DNA from 3 places in the Methylophilus sp. DMC16 genome. Region 1 is predicted to be linked to each of the others. Evidence: predicted binding sites of a transcription regulator. Region 1 holds the regulator's gene; each other region holds the start of a gene.
The links. Region 1 encodes sigma-54, which starts transcription at its own class of promoters, with help from an activator protein. Its sites were predicted from a motif close to TGGCACNNTTCCTGCT; they were not measured.

Region 1 (8,077 bases):
AGTATGCCGAGGTGATTGGCGGCACCAAAGCCAACCCGAACGGGACGGCTGGCAGCCGCGTCAAGGCCACCATACAGCCTAAAAATAAAACCACACCACCTGTCATTGACAACAAGCCAACCTCTCAACAGGGGTTACGGATGAATCGCTCCTTGCAACTCAAGGTCGAACCTGCCCCTGCCGAAAACACTGGTGAGCAAGGCAAAGAGTAAGCATAAAGATGGAAACCATGGCAGCAGATCAGAACCATTTGCAGGTTAACCGCCTGAAAAAAACCTATCAGGGCCGTACCGTGGTCAAAAACACGACGCTTGAGTTACGCAGTGGCGAAGTGATCGGCTTGCTGGGTCCCAACGGGGCAGGCAAAACCACCAGCTTTTACATGATTGTCGGGTTGGTTGCACTGGATGAAGGCAACATTACGCTGAATGGCGCCGACGTGAGCCGCGCGCCCATGCATGAGCGCGCGCGCATGGGCCTGGCTTATCTGCCCCAAGAAGCATCCATTTTCCGCAAGCTCAGCGTAACCGACAACATCCTCGCCATTCTTGAAACCCGTCCCTATACGGAAGAGCAGCGTGAGGCGAGGCTTGAGTCCTTGCTGGATCAATTGCATATCCAGCACATCCGCAACAGTCAGGCCGTCAGCTTGTCTGGCGGCGAACGTCGACGCGTTGAAATTGCGCGCTGCCTGGCCACAGACCCTAAATTTATTTTGCTGGATGAACCGTTCGCCGGGATTGATCCGATTGCGGTGATCGAAATCCAGAAAATCATCCGCTACCTGAGCAGTCAGAATATTGGTATTTTAATCACCGACCACAATGTGCGCGAAACGCTGGACATCTGTGACCGCGCTTATATTGTCAATGAAGGCGCTGTGTTTGCAGCAGGCACGCCCGATGAAATCATTCAGAACGAAGGTGTGCGTGAAGTGTATCTGGGCAAGAATTTTAGGCTGTAATCCGTCATGAAACAGAACCTGCAATTACGTATTTCGCAAAATCTGGCGCTGACGCCGCAGCTGCAGCAATCGATCCGTTTGCTGCAACTTTCCACGCTGGAACTGAACCAGGAACTGGAAACCATCCTGCAGGAAAACCCGTTACTGGAAATGTCAGACGGTGAAGAAGGCGAGTTTGAAGATAACACACCGCCTCCCCCCACTGTAGAAGCTGAGCCGACAGATGCCAGCTCGTTTGACATGGCAACGCAGCAAGAGATCACCGCACCGGCAGAAAGTCTGCGTGAAGACTTGCACGATGAGCTGGGCGGGAGCGAGAGCGACCTGCCCAATTTAAACGAGGAATTCACGCCGCCAGAGTTTGAAGATGATTATGAAGAGTTTGGCAGCACCAGCAACTGGGACGAAGCCGGACGCAATCATCAGGAAGACGAAGACAGTGACTTTTCCAGACAGGAAACCACCAGCATCAGTTTGCGCGAGCATCTGATTGATCAGATACAACTGGCACATTTATCGCAACGTGACATGAGCCTGGTCAAACTGCTACTGGATAGCATCACTGATGATGGCTATCTGGAGCAAGATCTGCAGGAGATTGTGGAGCACTTGCCACTCGAACTTGAGGTCGAGCTGCTGGAACTGGAAACCGCACTCAAACTGATCCAGAACCTGGACCCTGTAGGCGTTGGTGCGCGCGATTTACGCGAGTGCCTGCTCTTGCAACTGACGCGTTTGCCGCAAGAAACGCCACACTTGCAAACCGCCATTGCCATTGCCAAAGACCACCTGGCGCTGCTGGCCAACAAAGACTTTGTCAAACTGCGCAAGGTGCTTGGTTGCGATGAAGCGGTACTCAAGGCGGCGCAGCACCTGATCCGCCAGCAAAACCCCAGACCCGGCAGCGAGTTTTCCAGCTTTAGTCACGATCACTTTATCCAGCACGATGTGGTGGTTAAAAAGATCAAGGGTATTTGGGTCGCCTCCTTAAATGATGGCGTGATCCCCAAACTGCGCATCAACCAGATGTATGCGGACATCCTCAAGCGCAACCGCGAGAGTTCAGGCCAATACCTGCAAAGCCAGATGCAGGAAGCCAAGTGGATGATTAAAAATATCCAGCAGCGCTTCTCGACCATTTTGCGCGTGTCACAAGCCATTGTAGATCGCCAGCGCAACTTCTTTGAACATGGTGAAATTGCCATGCGGCCACTGGTACTGCGTGAAATCGCCGAAGAACTCGACTTGCATGAAAGCACAGTTTCCCGCGTCACCACGCATAAGTATATGCTCACACCGCGTGGCGTCTATGAACTCAAATACTTCTTTGGCAGCTCAGTGGCCACAGATGCAGGCGGCTCCTGCTCTGCCACCGCCATCCGCGCCTTGATCAAGCAAATGGTGGCCGAAGAAAACCCGAAAAAGCCTTTGTCGGACAACCAGATCACCGACACACTGGCACAACAAGGCATCGTCGTTGCCCGCCGTACCATAGCCAAATATCGCGAGTCCCTGAATATTCCTCCCGCGAACTTGCGCAAAACGCTCTAAACAAAAAAGGCCGCAGATGCGGCCTTTTTTGTTTCTCAGCTCAAATCACCTGATTGTGATCTTGGCAAATTTACGTTTGCCCACCTGTGCGATCACTGTCACGCCTTTTGTCAAAGGCAGATTCTTATCATCCACCTTGACGCTGTCGAGCTTGACGCCGCCTTGCTGCACTGCGCGCATGGCTTCACTGGTGCTTTCAACCAGGCCCGCCTGTTTTAACAATTGGCTAATGCCGATGCTCTCGCCTTCAATGGTCACTTCAACTTCGGGCACGTCATCCGGGATGCCGCCTTTGGCACGGGTCTGGAAGTCCTGCAAGGCTTTTTCAGCCGCGGCTTGACCATGGAAACGCGCCACAATTTCCTGCGCGAAGCCGACCTTGATATTGCGGGGGTTTGCGCCACTGGCGACTTGCGCCTTCCATTCGGCAATGTTTTCCAGCGTCGCAAAAGACAGCAAATCAATATAGCGCCACATCAGTTCATCTGAAATCGACATGATCTTGGCAAAAATAGTCTCTGGCGCCTCGCTAATGCCAATGTAGTTCCCGAGTGATTTAGACATTTTATTGACGCCATCCAACCCTTCCAGCAACGGCATCATCAGCACACATTGCTGCGACTGGCCGGCCTGCTTTTGCAACTCACGCCCCATGAGCAGGTTAAACTTCTGGTCGGTACCACCGAGCTCAAGATCCGCTTGCAGGGCCACCGAATCATATCCTTGCAGTAACGGGTACAGAAACTCGTGAATCGCAATCGGTTGATTACCCTTGAAGCGTTTGGAGAAGTCATCCCGCTCCAGCATGCGGGCCACGGTATGGCTGGCAGCCAGCTTGATCATCCCCGCCGCACCGAGTTCACTTAACCAGTTGGAGTTAAAAACAATCTCGGTTTTGGTGGGATCCAGTATTTTGAAGACTTGTGCGGCATAGGTATCGGCGTTGGCCTTGACCTGCTCCACGGTTAAGGGTGGACGGGTGGCGCTTTTGCCCGTTGGGTCACCAATCATGCCGGTAAAGTCACCGATCAGGAATAAAATCTGATGGCCCAGATCCTGCAACTGGCGCAATTTATTAATGAGGACGGTATGACCCAGGTGCAAGTCGGGCGCGGTAGGGTCAAAGCCTGCTTTCACACGTAACGGCTTGCCTGTTTTCAGTTTCTCGACCAGCTCCTGCTCGATCAGTAACTCATCTGCGCCACGCTTGATAATGGCCAACGCCTTGGCAATTTCTGGGCTCAATGCTGGCACTTCAGATGAGGGTTGTTTGGTATCGGTCATGCGGGTATCCGTCAAATACAACGATGCGCACTGATGGCACCGTCTCAAATAAGTAAAACAGCTATTTTAACGTAATCCCATGCATTTCTGTAAGCGCGGCTGGAGCAGTGTTAAAATGGCACCCATGCAAGTTTCTGCCGATCGCTCCCAGCCACGTTTGTTTATTGGACTGATGTCCGGTACCAGCCTGGACGGGGTGGATGCCGTGCTCACCTCGCAACGGGGCGAGCAACTGACACAAACGGCCACCTATTTTCTGCCCTACCCTGACGCGCTTAAACAGCGTCTACTGGCCTTGCACACGCCCGCCAATAACGAGTTACACGAGGCCGCAGTGGTTGCTAACCAGCTCGCAGAACTCTACGCGCAAGCCGTCAAGCAACTGCTTAAGCTCGCCGACATCCGTGCCGAGGCCGTGACAGCCATCGGTTGCCATGGCCAGACCATCCGGCACTGTCCGACACTGGCAGAGGGCATGGCATACACCATACAATTGGGCAACCATGCCCGCTTGGCAGAATTAACAGGGATCACGGTCATTGGCGACTTCAGAAGTCGCGATATTGCCGCTGGCGGCCAAGGTGCACCGTTAGTGCCGGCCTTTCACCAGGCGGTGTTTACGAGTGCAGACAGGCATCGCGTCATCATTAATATCGGCGGCATTGCCAACTTGAGTGATCTGCCAGCACACGGACAAGTCACAGGCTTTGACTCGGGACCCGGCAACCTGCTCATGGATGCCTGGACCCAGCAACACACAGGCCAACCCTATGATGCGGGCGGGCACTGGGCAGCTGGCGGGAAAATTAATCCAGACTTGCTCAATGCCATGTTGGCCGATCCTTATTTTGCACTGGCCGCACCTAAAAGTACGGGACGCGACCTGTTTAACGACACCTGGTTAATGCAACTGCTGCATCAGTACCCTGACAGTGCACAAAATGTGGCGCGTACTTTGCTTGAGTTAACAGCAGTGAGCATCACCGATGCGCTGACGCGATTCTGCCCAGGGGCTCAGGAAGTCTACGTCTGTGGGGGTGGTGCACATAATCTGGCCTTGCTGAATAGACTGCAGGCACTGTCTGGCCAGTCCATACAGCTGACGGATCAATTGGGCGTTGGCGTGGACTGGGTGGAAGCGGTCGCCTTTGCCTGGCTGGCGCAACGCTGTGTAGATCATTTGCCAGGCAATTTGGCCGCGGTCACCGGCGCGGCGGGGCCACGCATTCTGGGTGCCGTTTACCCCAACTAAGCACCGGCAACGACGCGTAGCAATGATTCCCAAAAGCAGTGCAAACGCACCAGTGACTTGATTACATCTGGTGCAGGCTTTTGATTGTTTTTTTAACTTTTCCGCGACAGTCACCGCACAAGCGGTGATAAAACAAAACGATTGCGTATAATTTAACCAACTTGATTAAAGACTGAGTACGTTATGGCTACCAAGGCGACCATTACATTTGACAACGATAGTAGCGCAATTGAGCTACCGGTACTAAAAGGCTCACTGGGCACGGATGTGATTGATATCCGCAGCCTGGGTAAACATGGTTATTTCACGTTTGATCCTGGCTTTATGTCTACTGCATCGTGTACGTCTGGCATTACCTTTATTGATGGTGAAAAAGGACTGCTTTACTACCGTGGCTATCCGATTGAGCAACTGGCCGAGAACTGTGACTTCCTTGAGGTCTCGCACCTGTTGCTGCACGGCGAACTGCCGGATCACAATCAACGTGAAGAATTCGTGAGCACTATCAGCGAACACACCATGTTGCACGACCAGATGAGCAATGTATTTCGTGGGTTCCGCCGCGATGCGCACCCGATGGCGGTCATGATCGCGGTCGTAGGCGCCATGGCGGCTTTCTATCCAGACAACAACAATGTGTCCGACCCGGAATCACGTAAAGTGGCTGCCATGCGCCTGCTGGCCAAAGTCCCCACCATTGCCGCCTGGAGCTACAAGTACAACATTGGCCAGCCATTCATGTATCCCAAAAACAAATTGGGCTACGCCGAAAACTTTATGCACATGATGTTCGCCACGCCCTGTGAAGACTATGTGCCCAACCCGATTCTGGCCCGTGCGTTTGAGCGGATTCTGATTCTGCACGCAGATCACGAGCAAAATGCTTCTACCTCTACCGTGCGTCTGGTCGGCTCCAGCGGCGCCAACCCGTTTGCCTGCATCGCAGCCGGCATCGCCTCGCTATGGGGCCCCTCACACGGTGGCGCCAACGAAGCCACACTTAACATGCTGGAAGAAATCGGCGACGTCAGCCGCATCGGCGAATTTATCAAACGCGCCAAAGACAAAACCGACAGCTTCCGCCTGATGGGCTTTGGCCACCGCGTTTACCGCAACATGGACCCCCGCGCTTCTATCATGCGCAAAACCTGCCATGAAGTGCTCAACGAACTGGGCCTGCACGATGACCCGATGTTCAAACTGGCGATGGAACTGGAAAAAATTGCGCTTGAGGACGAATACTTCGTTTCCCGCAAACTCTATCCAAACGTGGACTTCTACAGCGGCATCGTCATGCGCGCCATGGGCATCCCCAATTCGATGTTTACGGCGATTTTTGCCCTGGCCCGCACTGCAGGCTGGATTTCACAATGGTGTGAAATGAACGCCGACCCCGAACAGAAAATTGGCCGCCCTCGCCAGTTGTATGTGGGGTCTGAACGTCGGGAATTCGTTCCTTTGCATAAGCGTTAACATAGCAACACACAATAAAAATGCCGGATTTCTCCGGCGTTTTTATTTTAGGATTATGCTCGTTGCAGCTCGAACCGATCTACATGCCCCGGAGAGAATGCAGCGATCACTGCCTCAAACACGCGGCTCGCCTTGTCTGAATTGTCCTCTTGATAGTTGCAGACAAACACATCCAAAGTCACATAACGCGACTCCGGCCACGTGTGTATCGTCAAGTGGGACTCCGCAAGGACCAGCGCACCAGTCACACCCTGCCCCTGACCAAAGCCATAGAAGCTCTCGCCTACAATAGTCAATCCTGCATCACTGACCACTTTTCGGCAAAAGTGCTGACAGTCGTCTACACGGGTCATCAAGGTCAACCCTGGATCCACCTCATGTAAATTGGCCATCAAGTGTAATCCACTATGCGCGAATCTTTTCATAAACGAACTGAAGCAATACAACGATCACTATTTTGAAGTATATTTACAATAATTGGTCGATTCGCATTGTATAGTAATTTTGCGTTAACCATGTCCAGTCAAATAAAAACAAACAGGGAGCCAGAGTGGGTATTTTTGACTTTGTAAAAAAACAATTTGTTGATGTCATCCAGTGGACGGAAGAGGGTCATGGTGTACTCGCTTATCGTTACCCCATGATGGATATGGAGATTCAGTACGGCGCCCAGTTAACCGTAAGGGACTCGCAAAGCGTATTGTTTGTGAACGAAGGTCAAATTGCCGACAGCTTTGGTCCTGGTTTGCATACCCTCAACACCAAAAACTTGCCGCTACTGACCAATTTGCAGCATTGGGACAAGCTATTCGAGTCCCCATTCAAGTCAGATGTGATTTTCTTTAGCCATCGTTTGCAACTTGACCGCAAATGGGGCACCCCCAATCCGATTACCCTGCGTGATCCAGAGTTTGGCATGGTCAGATTGCGGGCTTTTGGCATCTACAGCTACCGCCTGAGCGATACAGCTTTGTTTTATAAAGAGGTGTGTGGCACGCAAGGGGTCTACACCGTCGAAGAGCTGGATGGTCAACTACGTAATGTGATGATCGCTGAACTCACACAACTGTTTGCCAGTAGTAAAGTCCCTTTTATTGATATGGCCGCCAACCAGGGCCAGCTGGCGCAAGCCTTGCATGCCCAAATGACGCCTGTATTTGCGCGTTACGGTCTGACTCTGGACAATCTTGCAGTGGAAAACATCTCGCTTCCGGAAGAGCTTCAGGCTGTGCTGGATAAACGTATCAGTATGAATATGGTGGGCGATTTGAATCGGTATACCCAATACCAAGTCGCTGATGCGATTCCGTTAGCCGCGCAAAATGAAGGTGGCATGGCAGGGGTAGGCGCGGGCATGGGCGCAGGGCTGGTGATGGCACAAAATATGGCCCAGGCGATGGCACAACCGGCTAACGCGGCCACGCCAACCGCCACACAGGACGAGATTATTACCACACTAGAGAAGCTGCATACCTTGGTCAGCAAGGGGGTGTTGACTCAAGCTGAGTTTGACGCCAAAAAGGCTGAGCTGCTGGGTCAAATTAAATAAAGCG
Region 2 (8,077 bases), on a different contig from region 1:
CCCGATATGGCGACTGTTCGCCAGTAGCGCGACCAGTCCCAAGGCTGCTAGCCAGCCCAGCCAAACCGGGAGCGACCATAATTGCGCTTGTTGCTGAAACAGCCAGACACCGAATAATAATCCCAGTGTGGCGCCCGGCAACATCACGGCTACTCGTCAGCCAGTCCTTGTGCGTCCGGCAACAGGGGTTGCAAGCGCCCATCCTGCAAACGATATTGCTGATGCATGCGTGCCGCCAGCGACAGATCATGAGTCACGACCACCAGCGCAGTGCCCTGTTGCGCCTGGATCTGCAACAGTAACTCAAACACTTGTTGTGCCGTTTGCCGGTCCAGGTTGCCGGTTGGTTCATCGGCCAATATGCAGCGTGGCTGAGTGACTAATGCACGGGCCAGGGCCGCGCGCTGACGCTCACCGCCTGACAACTCACCAGGGGTATGTTGCAGACGATGCGCCAGACCGACCTGCGTCAAGTAATGTGCAGCCTTTTCCAGCGCCTGCGCCCGTGGCATGCGACGAATCAGTAGCGGCATGGCCACATTTTCCAGCGCACTGAACTCTGGGAGCAAGTGATGAAACTGATAGACAAAGCCCAGATACTGGTTACGCATGGCACTTTTTTCAACTTCGGAGAGCCTGGTTAACGGCTTGCCCAGCCACTGCACCTCGCCATGCGTAGGCGCGTCCAGACCGCCCAGCAAATGCAACAAGGTACTTTTACCACTGCCCGAAGCGCCAACAATCGCCACATGATCACCTGCCGCCAGTTGCAAGTCGACCCCGGTCAGCACCGAGGTATCCAGCGCTTCATACCGCTTGGCCAAGCCCTGGCACTGCAATACCCAATTACTCATAACGCAAGGCCTCCGCCGGATTCATACTCGCCGCACGGGCACTGGGATACAAGGTCGCGACCAGACTGAGCAGGATAGACAGGCCCACAATCGCCGACACATCCGACCACATCAGCTTGGAAGGCAAATCACTGATGTAATACACGTCTTTGGACAAAAACTGCACATTAAAAGTATGTTCAATCCAGGGCACCACAGTCTCGATATTGAGGGCCAACAACACGCCAAGCACCGCCCCCGACAAGGTGCCGATAATGCCTATCATCGCGCCTTGCACCACAAACATTTTGCGTATGCTTTGCGGGGTTGCGCCCATGGTGCGCAGGATGGCAATATCCGCACGTTTGTCAGTTACCGCCATCACCAGTGTAGAGACAATATTAAATGCTGCCACCGCCACGATCAGCGCCAAAATAATAAACATCACTCGTTTTTCGAGCTGGATCGCCTTAAAGAAATTGGCATGTTGCTGGGTCCAGTCAGTGACGTAATAATTGGGTCCCAGCGCCTGCACCAGCTCGCGGCTGACGCGGTCGGCCATAAACAAGTCATCCAGCTTGAGTCGCAAACCAGAAACCTGATCACCCAGCCGGTAGAGCTTGGCCGCATCGTCCAAATGAATCAAGGCCAGGCCCGCATCATACTCATACATGCCAACCTGAAAAATCCCGGCCACGGTAAATTGCTTAATGCGTGGCACCAATCCCGCCGGAGTCACCTGCCCTTGCGGCGCCATCAACACCACCTTGTCGCCAACACGCACGCCCAGCGCCAGCGCCAGGTCTGCCCCCAATACAATATTGAATTGGCCTGGCTGCAAATCGGTCAGCTTGCCAATTTTCATCTGGGTTGCCAGGTCAGAAACTTTGCCTTCCTGTGAAGGTAACACGCCACGAATCAGCAAGCCCTGCACCGCTTCGTCATGCGTCAACATGCCTTGCGCCATGATGTAAGGCGCCACACCGGTGATGGGGCTGGCAACCGCCTTGGCCGGAATCTGTTCTATCTGCTGCTGCAAATGCTGCCAGTCCGGCAACCCGGCTTCAAAGCTACGCACTTCAATATGCGAAGCCACGCCTAAAATGCGCTTTCTGAGCTCATCCTGAAAGCCGTTCATGACCGACAACACGACAATCAGGGCCATCACACCGAGGGCAATGCCTATCATGCTGGTGAGGGAGATAAACGAAATAAAGTGATTGTTGCGTTTGGCGCGTGTATAGCGCCAGCCTATCCAAAACTCATAAGGCAGGCGCCGCGCGAGCGCGCTGAAAAAGGTGTCATTCTTCATGGCCGCATCTTAACAGCTTTTAATGGCATCGCGATACCTGCCCACATTGAAAGCGCAACTCAACCCAGGCGCCCCTCAACAGTTTGTCAGCCAAATCCGACCCAAAAATGCGGGCATGGCCGACTGAACCCGGGCAAGCTTGCCTTTAAGATGCACTCAGGTCGATGGCATGTACATCGACTGACACAACGATCTAAATCAAGAATGTAATCATAGGAGACTCGAGATGAACAAAGACATTTTCGAAGGCAACTGGAAGCAGCTTAAAGGCAAAGTCAAAGAACAATGGGGAAAACTGACCAATGATGACTTGGATGTGATCGAAGGCAAACGCGACCAGGTCGCAGGCAAAATCCAGGAACGCTATGGCATCACCAAGGATGAAGCCGAGAAACAGCTCAAAGCCTGGGAAGACAAACACCGCCACTAAGGCCTGTGCCATACCCACTTAGCATGATGTAACGCTTGGCGTTTTAGCATCATTGTCTAAGCAGTGACGCCCCGCAGGACAAGCCCAGCTTGTCCTGCGTTGTATCTGCCTACCAGGCCTTAACCTGTATTGCGCAAACTGGTAGCAATGCCATTAATGGTCAGCGGAATGGCCCACTTGAGTTTTTCATCAGTTTCGCCATTGCGGTAACGCTGTATCATTTCTACCTGCAAGTGATTAAGCGGATCCAGATAGGGCAAGCGGTCGCGGATGGATTTGGCGATCACCGGCTGAGTGGCCAGACGTTGCGTGGTGCCCAGCAGCAGATTGACCGCGTCGGTGGTCAGTTTGTGTTCGTGCGCAATGCGGCTGAAAATTTCTTCGCGCAAGGCCTTGTCAGCCAGCAAATGGGCATAATGGCGCGCCACGATCAGGTCTGTTTTCGCAAGCACCATGTCGACGTTGTTAATCAGGGTATTAAACAGCGGCCAGTGTGCCTGCATCTCCAGCAACATTTCCAGACGTGCCTGCTTCAAGGCTGGATCGTGCGCTAAAAACTGGTGAATGGCGCTGCCCAGACCATACCAGCCTGGCAGCAGCAAGCGGCACTGCCCCCATGAGAATCCCCACGGAATCGCCCTTAAATCCTCAATCCGTCGCGTCGATTTGCGCGCGGCGGGCCGGCTCCCCAGATTGAGTCCGGCAATTTCCTCAATCGGCGTGGTATTGAAAAAGTAATCGGCAAAGCCCGGGGTTTCATAAACCAGGCTACGGTAGCTGGTCATCGCGGTGGCTGAGAGGGCTTCCATCACGCTTTCAAACGCACGCCGTTTGGCGGGCTCCAGCTGGTCGGCCGGGAACAAGGTGGCATCCAGCGTCGCCGCAATCAGGGTTTCCAGATGCTGGCGGCCGACCACCGGGTCTGCATAACGCGTGGAGATGATTTCGCCCTGTTCGGTCAGGCGAATCTGGCCATCGACGGTGCCGATGGGTTGCGCCATGATGGCCTGATAGGTTGGGCCACCGCCGCGGCCAACCGTGCCGCCACGGCCATGGAACAGGCGCAACTTGACGTTGGCCTGGTTAAACAGTTCCACCAGCGAAATTTCCGCTTTATACAACTCCCAGTTCGAGGTCAAAAAACCGCCATCCTTGTTGCTGTCCGAATAGCCCAGCATGACTTCCTGCTCATTGCCCTGGAAACGGATCACATGCCGGATGCCGATCAGGCTCAGCCATTTGCCCATGATCATGGGCGCGTCGCGCAAGTCGGCAATGGTTTCAAACAGTGGCACGATATTCAGATCAACCTGAATATTGGCCGAGCCCCACACGCCGCGCAACAAGCCAGCCTCACGTTGCAGCAAGGCCACTTCCAGCAGGTCAGACAAGGTTTCAGTGTGCGAAATAATATACTGGCGTACCGCATGCTCACCAAAGCGCTGGCGCACCTCGCGTACGGCTTCCAGCACGCCGATTTCCTTGTGCACCAGCTCGGAATATTGCTGAAAAGGCGAAAACAGCAGGCGCGGTTGCTTCAGTTCTTCGAGCAAAAGGCCGATTTTCTCTTCCTCGTTAAAACTGGCGTAGTCAAAATCGTAGCCCGCCTTATGTAACAGCTCGCTAATCACCGCTTCATGCACGTCAGAGGACTGGCGGATATCCACGGTGGCCAAATGAAACCCAAACGTGACGATGGCTTTAATCAACTTGCCCAGCCGCGGATAAATCAAGGCCTCGCCATGGTGACGGCGCAAAGAATCGGCAATGGTCTGCAAGGGGTGCAGCAAGGCCTCAGGATCTTCGTAAGGCTCGTTGCCGACTTCTTCCGGCAAACTCCAGCTGGCATCGGGTAGCAAATGGCTGGCGGTCACCAGCAAACGGTCATGCACGCCATTAAGCGCGAGCCGGTAGGGTTCATCCAGCCGATGCGATGACTGGTCGCGCGAAGCTTTCGCCAAGGCCAACACTGCGTCATCCACACCAACCACGCGCGTGGACACAGCCAGCTCGCGCTTGAGCGCGGCCAGCTCTTGCAGATAGAACTTGAACAAGGTGGTAGCCTGCAGGCGCACACTGTCGCGCAAGGTGGTGCCATTCACAAACGGATTGCCGTCACGGTCGCCACCAATCCAGCTACCCATGCGCAAAATACCTGGCAAGTCCATGCCGGGCAGCCAATCTGCCAGGTCGCGCTCGATATCCTGCAGGATTTCAGGGATCACATGTAAGAAGGTACTTTCGTAATAGGTCAGTGCGTTTTCAATCTCATTGAGCACACTGAGCTTGGAGTAGCGCATCATGCGGGTTTGCCACAAGGCCGACACCGCACCTTGCAACAATAGCTTGTTGCGTGCCAGTTGGCGCTCAGACACCATGTGCCCACGCTGCCCCAGCAACTCCGCAATCAGCTGCTCAATGTCCAGCACACTTTTACGCTGCACCTCGGTCGGATGCGCAGTCAGCACCGGTGAGATCAGTGCGTCCTGAAGCAGTTGCTGGATTTTTTGCGGCGCGATGCCAGAGGCCTTGATTTGTGCCAGCGTGTGCGACAACATGCCAGGCGCAGGTGTATTTTGCTGGCAATGGCCGAGTTCCTGCCCGTAAAGATCTTCGGCCAGATTCACCAGATGTTTGAAATAAGCCAGTGCACGCACCACGCGCACCGTATGCTCCAGACTCAGGTCAGCGAGCAACTGCTCAAGATCTAACGAAGCCTGCTGGTCATGATTCTGGTGAAAACGCAATGCGGCTTGCCGGATGGCGGCAATTTTCTGCGCAACCGCTTCGCCCTCCACCTCCAGAATGGCCTGATCAAGTAAATCACCTAACAACTGAATATTGTTGGACAGCCGCATTTCCGCCGTTAGCATGGCGTCGGCTGCAAGTTTTTTTATCATGATGCCTCTCCTCTAGCTTAGGTTATCCCTAGCAACAAGCAGGCCATCTAAAAAAAAGATTTTTTTACTTTAAAATCAGCGTATTGGAAGAAATGAAACTCAAGCCGCTCAGACGATGCGGTTCCCATGCACTGCCAACAGGCAAACCGGTGCACCGATTTGGGCCTCGAATCATATCGGCAACAGTCGCGTTGAACGCAGACTTTCCATTAGGCCCTGAAACGGCAAGGCCGCAGAGTTTGATGGATGTTTTGCGGAAATTTGCACAAGCAAAGACGCCGCAGCGATGCATCACATGGCGTTTCCTGAGGCATAATAGACAGATGAAATGCATCAATCTCGATCATTGGATGGCACAAATCCTGTCCGTCTGGCAATCGTTGGCCGCGCAGAGCGTTTGGCTGCAGGATGGCTTTTTGCTGCTGATGTGCCTGATCATCGGCTTGCTGCTATTTCTGTTTGGGACCGTGATCGGCTTGTTTACGCAATCACTGTGGGGTATTTTTACAACGGGTCGCCAGGGCAGCGACGAAGAGCACAAGTAAATAAGCGCTATTCTGGCGTCAGCCAGCGGGCGATCGCGTCGAGCTCTGCCGCACTGTCGCTGTCAAAATCTGCATACTGATGACCGCCGGTTCTGGCATACCAGTACTCGCTATTCCAACGGTCACCTTCTATTTTATGCAATACCGCATGTATCCAGTTGGCAGTGGGATCACTGTACACCTGCGCAATCTGATGTGCGCCATGCCAGTCTCCGGCTTGCGCCAGCCTCACTGCCTGCAATAACAATGTCCGGTTAGACATGCTTGGGATATTCAATCGTCCCTTTCTGGATGAATTCGATTTTATAGCCATCCGGGTCTTCGATAAAGGCAATGACGATGGTGCCGTGTTTCATCGGCCCCGCCTCGCGCACCACTTTACCGCCCTTGGCCTTGACCAGCTCACACGCTTGATAGGCGTCATCCACTTCAATCGCCATATGACCATAGGCGGTGCCCATGTCATAAGTGGTTTTGCCGTAGTTGTAGGTGAGCTCCAGCACGGTGTGGTCGTACTCGTTACCATAGCCGACAAACGCCAGTGTAAACTCGCCGTCAGGATAATCCTGGGTACGGATTAACTTCATGCCCAGTACGCCGGTATAAAAGTCGATGGAACGTTGCATATCGCCCACGCGCAACATGGTATGTAAAATCCGCATTGATGTCTCCTTGATCTCTGATTTTTTTAATCTGTTGTGGACGTAACCGGTCCACTCGGCTTAACCCCGCTTGGCAACAATGCGCTGATATTTCTCCAGCAATTGCTCCTTGGTTTCGCGCCGCTCAGGGTCTAGCGGAATGCAGCTGATCGGGCAGACCTGCTGACATTGCGGTTTATCGTAATGGCCGACGCACTCGGTACACAAGTCGGGGTTGATTTCATAAATTTCTGCGCCTTGCGAGATGGCTTCATTCGGGCACACGGGCTCGCACACATCGCAGTTAATACATTCATCGGTAATAAATAAAGCCATGATTTTCTTTACATCGCTACAGAGGCGCCATCACTCAGGCAATCGCCAGTTTTTGCTTGATTGCCCGTTCGACGCCTGGTGAGACAAACTGGTTCACATCGCCTCCCAGGCGCGCCACTTCACGCACCAGGCTGGAGGAAATAAACATGAACTCTTCCGCCGGGGTCATGAACAGGGTTTCCAGTTTGGGATAGAGCTTGCGGTTCATGCCCGCCAACTGAAACTCATATTCAAAGTCACTGGCCGCGCGCAGGCCACGGATCACCATCTGCCCGCCCTGCGACTGCACAAACTGCATGAGCAAACCGTCAAAGCCGACCACACGGATGTTATCGCCGGCAAACACCGACTCTGCCAGCGCAACCCGCTCTTGCAGGCTGAACAAGGTTTGTTTGCTGGTGCTGCCAGCCACCGCCACAATCACCTGGTCAAACAGCTTGGCCGCCCTGCGCACAATATCCTCATGCCCCAGGGTGATGGGATCAAAGGTGCCTGGATAGACGGCAATTCTGGTTTTACTCATCGCTTGCTTCCGTAATCGTCGTTGTGTCGTTGCTGGCTGCCGCTGACTTGATTGCCTTAATCCGTGCCAGCAACCGCATCGGCTGACGCGGGTTGCAGCAGGTGAAAATAGACCTGACCCGCTTTGCCCGATTTGACCACCTGCCAGCATGCATCGGATTTTAACGCATATTCGGCCTCAACATATAGCCAGCCTTCAGGCGCCAAATGTCTGGGCAGCACGGGCAACAATTGCCTCAGCCAATCTTGGCGATATGGCGGGTCACAAAAAATCACGTCAAAAGGCTGTTGATTGCTGCTCAGAAAAGTTCTGGCATCCATTTGCTGGATGCGGGCCTGGGTCGCCTCCAGCAGACGCTGGTTCTGGCACAAAGCTGCATAAGGCGCTTTGGCCAATTCGAGCATGGTGACCGCTTTGGCATTGCGAGACAGCGCTTCAAACCCCAGGGCGCCAGTCCCCGCAAACAAATCCAGGCAGGTTTTGCCTGTCAAATCCTGGCCCAGCCAGTTAAAGACGGTTTGCCGCACGCGGTCTGGCGTCGGGCGTAGCCCTTCGGC
Region 3 (8,077 bases), 440 kb from region 1:
GCGCGAAAAGCCGCGCAGGCCGGTGAATTCAAATGTTCGGGGTGTTCATGAACATTACTCGCGCTCTTCTCGCCAAAGCTGCTGCTGGGGATGTGATTCGCCCCGACCAAGCCGATGCGCTTTGGGCCTTCCTATCTGAGCATACGGCAGACGCACCGTCCTTCCGCTTCACACACATCCTCTACTATCTCGGTGGTCTCATTGCCATCGGCGCGATGACACTCTTCATGACGCTCGGCTGGGAGCGATTTGGCGGTTGGGGACTTTTCTCTATTGCACTGGTCTACGCCGCAGTAGGGCTATGGCTAACGGAGTTTCTACTCAATCGTCTGAGATTTGCTATCCCGGCAGGCATCGGTGCCGCGTTTGTCGTTGCGCTTACACCATTGGCGATTTACGGCTTGCAGGCCGCACTCGGCTTCTGGGTGGAGGGAAGAACATACCGTGAATACCACACCCACATCGATTGGCGCTGGATTCTCATGGAACTCGGCACCCTCGCCACTGGCACTGTCATGTTATGGCGCTATCGCTTGCCATTCCTGGTAATGCCGGTCGCCATAACGCTCTGGTACATGAGTATGGACCTGACGCCCTTTCTATTCGGTGAAGCTGACACGAACTGGGATCTACGCAAATTCGTTTCGTTGTGGTTCGGTCTTCTGATGGTATTGCTGGCATTTTGGGTAGATGTGCGTACGAGCCATGAGAAGGATTACCCCTTCTGGCTCTACTTGTTCGGAGTACTCGCATTATGGTGTGGGCTATCGCTGATGCGCTCGGATACTGAGTTGAACAAGTTCATCTACCTTTGCATCAACCTCCTGATGCTCGTCATTGGAGCAATGCTTTCTCGTCGAGTATTCGCCGTATTCGGTGGGCTCGGTTCGGCCGGCTATGTCGGACACTTAGCTTACGAGGTCTTCAAGGACAGCATGATGTTCCCAGTTGTCTTAACCGCAATTGGTCTTGCTATCATCTATCTCGGAATAGTCTGGCAACGTCATGAGCAGGGCATCTCATCCCGCCTTCGTGCTTTGTTGCCTGTGCCAATGCGAGAGCTCATAGAGCGCAGACATTGATGCCGACCGCCTCGAACAACATGAATCGATCACTTCATCTGAGCTTGCGCATAAAGCCCTGCAAGTCGGTGAATTCAGACGTTAGGCATCATGACCGAGCGTAGCTCTATCGCATGTATCTTCTGCTTCGGATGCGAGAGCCGAGTAGGGTGGACAACTTGTTGCCCACTCGTTCAATCCATTCTCAAAAATAGGCAATGTTCTATTAGGTAAATTGTCATTTTATAAAAGCTCGCATCGCGGGCTTTTATATTTTTAAGTTATAAATATATTTTTATATATTATTTATTGGAATTTTAATCGCTTGATATATTGCAATCCAACAAGGTTATTGAAGGATTGAGATGTATAAGTGGTCAAAGATTATTCCGGTAGCGGTCGCTTTTTCGTTTGGTAATGCGTGGGCGACCGATGGTTATTTTTCGCATGGCTATAGTGTTCGCTCTCAAGGCGTGGGTGGCGTGGGCATCGCTTTGCCACAAGATGCGCTGGCGGCGGCAGCCAACCCGGCGGGCATGGGTAAAGTGGGGAGCCGTGTGGATGCGGGCGTGACTTGGTTTAGGCCGGTGCGTGAATCGGAAATTGAAGGCAGTGGTGCGCCAGGGGCCAATGGGACTTATAAAGGCAATGATAGCCAGAATTTCTTTATTCCAGAGCTAGGCTACAACACGCAGTATTCTGAGGATGTGACGCTGGGCGTGAGTGTTTACGGTAATGGCGGCATGAATACCGACTACAAAAAGGGTATTCCGCTGTTTAACAGTAACGGTCGCCGCACGGGCGTGGATTTGGCGCAGGTGTTTGTGGCGCCGACCGTCACCTGGAAGGTGCATGAGCATCACACCCTAGGAGTTTCCCTGAATCTGGCTTATCAGCGGTTTGAAGCCAAGGGACTGCAAAACTTTAGCAATGCCAGTAGTTCAGCTGCTAACTTGACCAACAATGGTCATGATGATTCTTATGGGGCGGGTGTGCATATTGGCTGGCTGGGTGAGATCACGGATGCCGTGACGCTGGGGGCCACTTATCAGAGCCGAACTTACATGAGCCGGTTTGACAAGTACAAGGGCTTGTTTGCCGAGCAGGGTGACTTTGATATCCCCTCCACCTATGGCGTGGGCGTGGCGGTCAAAGTGACGCCGGCATTGACACTGGCCGGGGATTTTCAACGCATCAATTACAGTGAGGTAGATTCGATTGGTAACGCCTCTTTATCTAACCTGAGCAATGGTTTGGGTAACGATAATGGCGCCGGGTTTAACTGGCAGGATGCCAAGGTGTATAAAATCGGGGCGTTGTATCAATATAGCCCGGCGTTGATTTTACGTGCAGGCTATAACCATGTGGACCAGCCGATTAGAGCGGGCGATACGCTGTTTAATATTCTGGCGCCGGGCGTGGTGAAAGATCATGTGTCGATTGGCGCGACTTGGGTGCTGAGTCCGCAATCGGAAGTCTCGTTTGCTTACACGCATGCCTTTGAAAATACGGTGCGTGGTCAAAACTCGATTCCACCGGGGGCTCCACCTAGCGGTTTTGGCGGCGGCGAGGCGAATCTGCGCATGTATCAGGACGCATTGGGGGTTGCTTATACCTGGAAACTTTAGTTTTCGTGCTTATCTCTGCCTGGGTCGGCAGTATAATTCAAAGCCACAATGAGAATTTTGTGGCTTTTTTTATGTCTGACACATTCTTGCTGTAGGCTTGCTTTTTGCTTTTGCTAACTGAAAGCAATTCAATGAATCAAACTCAAGGGGAAGATGCATGACTGCCAATGTGAAAAAAACACCTAAATCCAAGACACCCGTAGAAGCTGCGCAACCGGTTGAAGAGTTTTTGCTGGAGCAATTGCCTATCCCCCAGGCGTTGCGTAACCACCTGACTTTTTCTATTGGTAAATCAAACTCTTGGGCCACGGCACGTGACTGGTATCAGACCGCTGCTTTTACCGTGCGCGACCACTTGATGAGCCGCTGGGTGAATACACGTGATGCTTATCGAGACGCCAATACCAAGCGCGTTTATTATTTATCTCTGGAGTTTTTGATTGGCCGCATGCTGTCAAACGCCGCACTGAATTTGGGCATTGCACCCGATCTAAGCGGAGGCTTGCAGGAGATTGGCCAAAAGCTGGAAGGCGTGGCCGAGATGGAGCCTGATGCGGCTTTGGGTAATGGCGGCCTGGGCCGCTTGGCTGCCTGTTTTGTCGACTCGATGGCGACCATGGATATTCCCGCTACCGGCTATGGCATCCGTTACGACTACGGCATGTTTAGGCAAACCATCGAGAAGGGCCAGCAAAAAGAAAATCCTGATAACTGGTTGCGGTATCAGAATATCTGGGAGATTCAGCGCCCCGAGCATACTTGCGAGGTGAAGTTTTATGGCCGCGTGTTGCATGTACACACCGAACGTGGCGTGGAACATCACTGGGTCGATCATGAATCGGTGGTCGCCATGCCTTATGACGTACCTGTGCCTGGCTATGGCACGCAGACTGTGAATAATCTACGCTTATGGTCTGCCAAGGCTACCAATGAGTTTGACTTGAAATCGTTTAACGAAGGTAACTACGAAAAATCTGTAGAAGGCCGTCACGGTGCCGAAACCATCTCGCAAGTGCTCTATCCAAATGACACCTCCGAGTCGGGCAAGGTGTTGCGCCTCAAGCAGCAATACTTCTTTGTTTCGGCCTCTACACAGGATATTTTGCATCGCTTTACCAATTACAACTCGGATTGGAACACCTTGCCTGACAAGGTCTCCATTCAGTTGAATGATACCCACCCAGCGATTGCCGTGGCCGAAATGATGCATCAATTGGTCGATCATTATCACTTGCCTTGGGACCGTGCGTGGACGCTGGTCACCAAAATGTTTGCCTACACCAACCACACTTTGATGCCAGAAGCCCTGGAAACCTGGTCGGTGGACATGTTTGGACAATTGTTGCCTCGTCATCTCGAGATTATTTACGAGATCAATCACCAGTTCCTGCAAATGGTGAACCAGCACTTCCCGGGCGATACCGGCTTGTTGCAACGTGTGTCCATCATCGATGAAACTCACGGCCGCCGTGTGCGCATGGCGCATCTGGCGATTGTCGGTAGCCATACCGTGAACGGCGTGGCCGAGCTGCACAGCGAGTTGTTGAAAACCACGCTGTTTGCTGACTTCAACAAAATTTATCCTGGCAAGTTCACCAATGTGACCAATGGCATCACGCCACGCCGCTGGTTGAACCAGGCCAACCCTTTGCTGACAGAATTGCTGACCAAGCATATTGGCACCGGCTTTCAGAAGGACCTGAGCCTGATCAAGCAGATTGAGCCGTTTGCCGAGAATGCGGCGTTCAGAAAAGCGTTCCGCGAAGTGAAAAAGGCTAATAAGCAGCGCCTGGCCGACAAGATTTTGCAGAAGACGGGTATTGCGGTCAGCGCGGATGCCTTGTTTGACGTGCAAATCAAGCGTATTCATGAGTACAAGCGCCAGTTGCTCAATGTGCTGCATGTGATCACGCTGTATAACCGGATTCGTAGCGGTCATGCCAGCCATCACACGCCACGGGTGATCATTTTTGCAGGCAAGGCGGCGCCTGGCTACTGGTTGGCCAAGCAGATCATCCGCCTCATCAACGATGTGGCGGTGATGATCAATAACGACCCGGCGGTCAAAGACCAGTTGAAAGTGGTGTTTTATCCTAACTACGAGGTCAGTGCGGCAGAAATCCTGTTCCCGGGCGCCGACTTATCCGAGCAAATTTCGACCGCAGGCACCGAGGCCAGTGGCACCGGTAATATGAAAATGGCGCTCAATGGGGCCTTGACCATAGGTACGCTGGATGGCGCCAATGTGGAGATCATGGAAGAGGTCGGCAGTGAAAATATCTTTATTTTTGGCCTTACCACACCAGAAGTGGCGCAGCTGAAAGCCAGCGGCTACAACCCGTGGGATTATTACCATGGCAATGCCGAACTCAAGCAGGTGATTGATATGATCGCCAATGGCTATTTTTCGGTAGAGGAGCCATCACGCTACCAGGCCATTATTGATACCCTGTTGCACAAAGGCGATCAATACTTGTTACTGGCCGATTATGCCGCGTATGTTACCGCGCAGGAGAAAGTGGCTGCCCTGTATCAAGATCAGGAAGCCTGGTCGCGTATGGCGATTTTGAATGTGGCTCGGATGGCTAAATTCTCAAGCGACCGCACCATTGGTGAATATGCTGAACGTATCTGGAATGTGAAACCATTCAAAGCGTAAGCGCCCGGCTTTTGCGCAAGCCCACACAAAGCAAGTCCGCTGGACTTGCTTTGTGTTTTCTGGGTACACTGCGCTCAACTTGATGAGAGAACGACCAGCATGAAAATGAAAGCCAAGGTGATATTGACTGCACTGCTCCTGAGCAATGCAATCGGGATGCAGGCGCAGGCATTGGACCTGAAGGCGCTGGGCGACATGGTAGAAAAAGAGGTAAACAGTGCTGCCAGTGGCCGTAGCGAGAGCGGGGCGGTGAGCCAGCTCAGCGAAAAAGAAACCAGTGATGGCTTGAAACTGGCGCTGAGTCAGGGCGCCAGCAAAGCGGTGAGCATGCTGGGGGCGACGGATGGCTTTATGGGTAACCAGGAGGTCAAAATTCCGCTGCCGGATTCGTTAAAGAAAATCGAAAAAGGCATGCGCATGGTAGGCATGGGCAAACAGGCGGATGAGTTGGTGCTTAAAATGAACCGCGCCGCAGAGCAGGCCGTGCCCGAGGCAAAGGCCTTGTTGCTAAATTCGGTCAAGCAAATGTCGCTGACTGATGCCAAGGGAATTTTGACGGGTCCGCAAGATGCTGCCACGCAATACTTCAAGAAAACCACCGCAACTGACATGGCGGCCAAGTTTTTGCCCATCGTGCAAAAAGCCACGGCTAACGTGAAGCTGGCAGATACTTATAACAAGTATGCTGAAATGGGCAGCCAGTTTGGCCTGATCAAAAAAGAAGATGCCAATATCAATCAGTATGTGACACAAAAGGCACTAGACGGCGTCTACCTGATGATTGCCAAAGAAGAGGCTGCGATCCGTCAGGATCCGGTGGGTCAAGCCAGCAATCTGCTGAAAAAGGTCTTTGGCGCGGTCGAGCAATAACTCTGTTTGGTCCGGCCTAGCGGTTACGGGGCCGGGCTGACACAATTTGTTCATCTTGGCTTAATCAAGTCGTCATGATCTGCATCTATCCTGCGTATTAGTCGCAGGTGATGCATATGATCAGAGAAACTCATTCAACTCAAACATTCGTGGTTTGGCGTTTGCTGGATGGCAAACCAGGACATCAGCATCAGTCGCAAGGACTGGTTCAGGCCTTGCAGGCCAGATTAGCGCTACAGGTCTTTGATCTCCAGATCAAGGACGCGGGTCACGGCTGGTTGTCGTGGTTGCTGGGGCAATGGCCGGCAGGCGAGGGCTTGCCTGCACCGGATCTGATTATCGGCGCCGGTCATGCGACCCATGCCCATATGCTGGCTGCCAAACGTGCGTATGGCGGCAAAACTGTTTGCATGATGCAGCCTAGCCTGCCAGCCGAATTGTTTGATGTGTGTCTGATCCCCGAGCACGACCAATATCGCGGATTTGCCAGCTTTATTGAGACCCGTGGGGTGATCAATCACATCCAGCCTGCCAGCAAAGTGCAGCAAACCGAGCAGGTCCTGATCATGGTCGGCGGGCCCAGCAAACATTTTGAATGGGATGAGCTGGGCGTGGTGGCGCAAGTCTACGACCTGGTACGCAAGCATCCTGATCAGCATTACGTATTGACCACCTCCAGACGTACGCCGGCCAGTTTTATTTCGGCCATGCAGCGTGTCCGCCTTGCCAATCTCGAAATTGTGGCGATCACAGACACCGGGCCCGGCTGGTTGCCAGCCAAGTTGGCAACGGTTTCTGCGGCCTGGGTGACCGAGGATTCTGTTTCCATGGTGTATGAGGCGCTGACAGCACAGGTTGCCGTCGGCATCATTAATCTGACCGCCAAACGTGCCAGCCGGGTCAGTCGCGGCATCGAAAAACTCATAGACCGCCAACTGGTCACGCGTTATGACCCTTATGGCTTGTATCGCCAATTTATGCGTCCGGTGCTGGGGTTTAATGAAGCCAGCCGTTGCTGCGATTTGTTACTGGCCCATTTCAACCGTCCTGCATCCAGCCGTCTGGTCTCACGATTAATCTAGTTGTTGAAGTCTGCTTTTGCGAAAACTCACGGTTTTACAAGTGCTGCCCGCCTTGCAATCTGGCGGTGTGGAGCGCGGCACCCTCGAGGTGGCTGCAGCACTGGTGGCACAAGGGCACCGCTCGCTGGTGATGTCTGCGGGCGGACGCATGGTGGCCGAGCTGGAAGCGGCCGGCAGTACGCACCTGACCTGTCCGGTCGGACGTAAGTCATTACTGACCTTGTTATGGATTCCCAAATTACAACGCATTTGGCGGCAAATGCAGGTAGATATTGTCCATGTCCGTTCGCGCTTTCCAGCCTGGGTGGTGTATTGGGCCTGGAAAACCATGCCACGTGCACAGCGTCCGCGCTTGGTGACGACAGTGCATGGGTATTATCGGCCTGGCCGGTATAGCCGGATCATGACCGCGGGCGAGCAAGTGATTGTGATCTCAAAAACCATACAAGCCTATGCGCAAACGCACTACCAGCTTGAAAACCATAAGATGACGCTGATCTACCGCGGGGTGGATACCACTCAGTACTTCCCGGGCTACCAGCCAGAGGCGGACTGGAAGCAGCAATGGTTTGCCCAATATCCGCAGACCCAGGGCAAACGCCTGCTATTACTCCCGGCCAGAATTTCGCGCTGGAAAGGCGCGGAGGATTTTGTCGAGCTGGTGGGGGTGGTTTGTCGTCAACATAAAGATATTCATGCTTTGCTGGTGGGGGAGGTCGATACTGGCAAGCAGGCATTCGCAGCGACTTTGCAACATCAGATTGCGCTGGCCGGCCT

Region 2: ppc (phosphoenolpyruvate carboxylase) is a predicted target of sigma-54. The motif match lies at 5,506-5,521, and genes of this name have one in related genera.
Region 3: ACT53D_RS14045 (glycogen/starch/alpha-glucan phosphorylase) is a predicted target of sigma-54. The motif match lies at 2,783-2,798, and genes of this name have one in related genera.

Annotation. Positions count from the first base shown of each region.
Region 1 covers NZ_JBQUZC010000003.1:83,211-91,287, reverse strand. Annotated here, with positions in the region: gene lptA (lipopolysaccharide transport periplasmic protein LptA) at 1-212, shown strand, start outside; gene lptB (LPS export ABC transporter ATP-binding protein) at 221-964, shown strand; gene ACT53D_RS11870 (RNA polymerase factor sigma-54) at 971-2,515, shown strand; gene tyrS (tyrosine--tRNA ligase) at 2,561-3,799, opposite strand; gene ACT53D_RS11860 (anhydro-N-acetylmuramic acid kinase) at 3,924-5,051, shown strand; gene gltA (citrate synthase) at 5,235-6,524, shown strand; gene speD (adenosylmethionine decarboxylase) at 6,578-6,949, opposite strand; gene ACT53D_RS11845 (SPFH domain-containing protein) at 7,075-8,073, shown strand.
Region 2 covers NZ_JBQUZC010000001.1:220,578-228,654, reverse strand. Annotated here, with positions in the region: gene ACT53D_RS01110 (DNA internalization-related competence protein ComEC/Rec2) at 1-144, opposite strand, end outside; gene lolD (lipoprotein-releasing ABC transporter ATP-binding protein LolD) at 150-854, opposite strand; gene ACT53D_RS01100 (lipoprotein-releasing ABC transporter permease subunit) at 847-2,145, opposite strand; gene ACT53D_RS01095 (CsbD family protein) at 2,372-2,575, shown strand; gene ppc (phosphoenolpyruvate carboxylase) at 2,695-5,475, opposite strand; gene ACT53D_RS01085 (hypothetical protein) at 5,799-6,020, shown strand; gene ACT53D_RS01080 (hypothetical protein) at 6,028-6,282, opposite strand; gene gloA (lactoylglutathione lyase) at 6,275-6,682, opposite strand; gene ACT53D_RS01070 (YfhL family 4Fe-4S dicluster ferredoxin) at 6,743-6,997, opposite strand; gene coaD (pantetheine-phosphate adenylyltransferase) at 7,032-7,520, opposite strand; gene rsmD (16S rRNA (guanine(966)-N(2))-methyltransferase RsmD) at 7,577-8,077, opposite strand, start outside.
Region 3 covers NZ_JBQUZC010000003.1:527,445-535,521, forward strand. Annotated here, with positions in the region: gene ACT53D_RS14035 (hypothetical protein) at 48-1,082, shown strand; gene ACT53D_RS14040 (OmpP1/FadL family transporter) at 1,427-2,689, shown strand; gene ACT53D_RS14045 (glycogen/starch/alpha-glucan phosphorylase) at 2,847-5,348, shown strand; gene ACT53D_RS14050 (DUF4197 domain-containing protein) at 5,544-6,218, shown strand; gene ACT53D_RS14055 (mitochondrial fission ELM1 family protein) at 6,335-7,300, shown strand; gene ACT53D_RS14060 (glycosyltransferase family 4 protein) at 7,317-8,077, shown strand, end outside.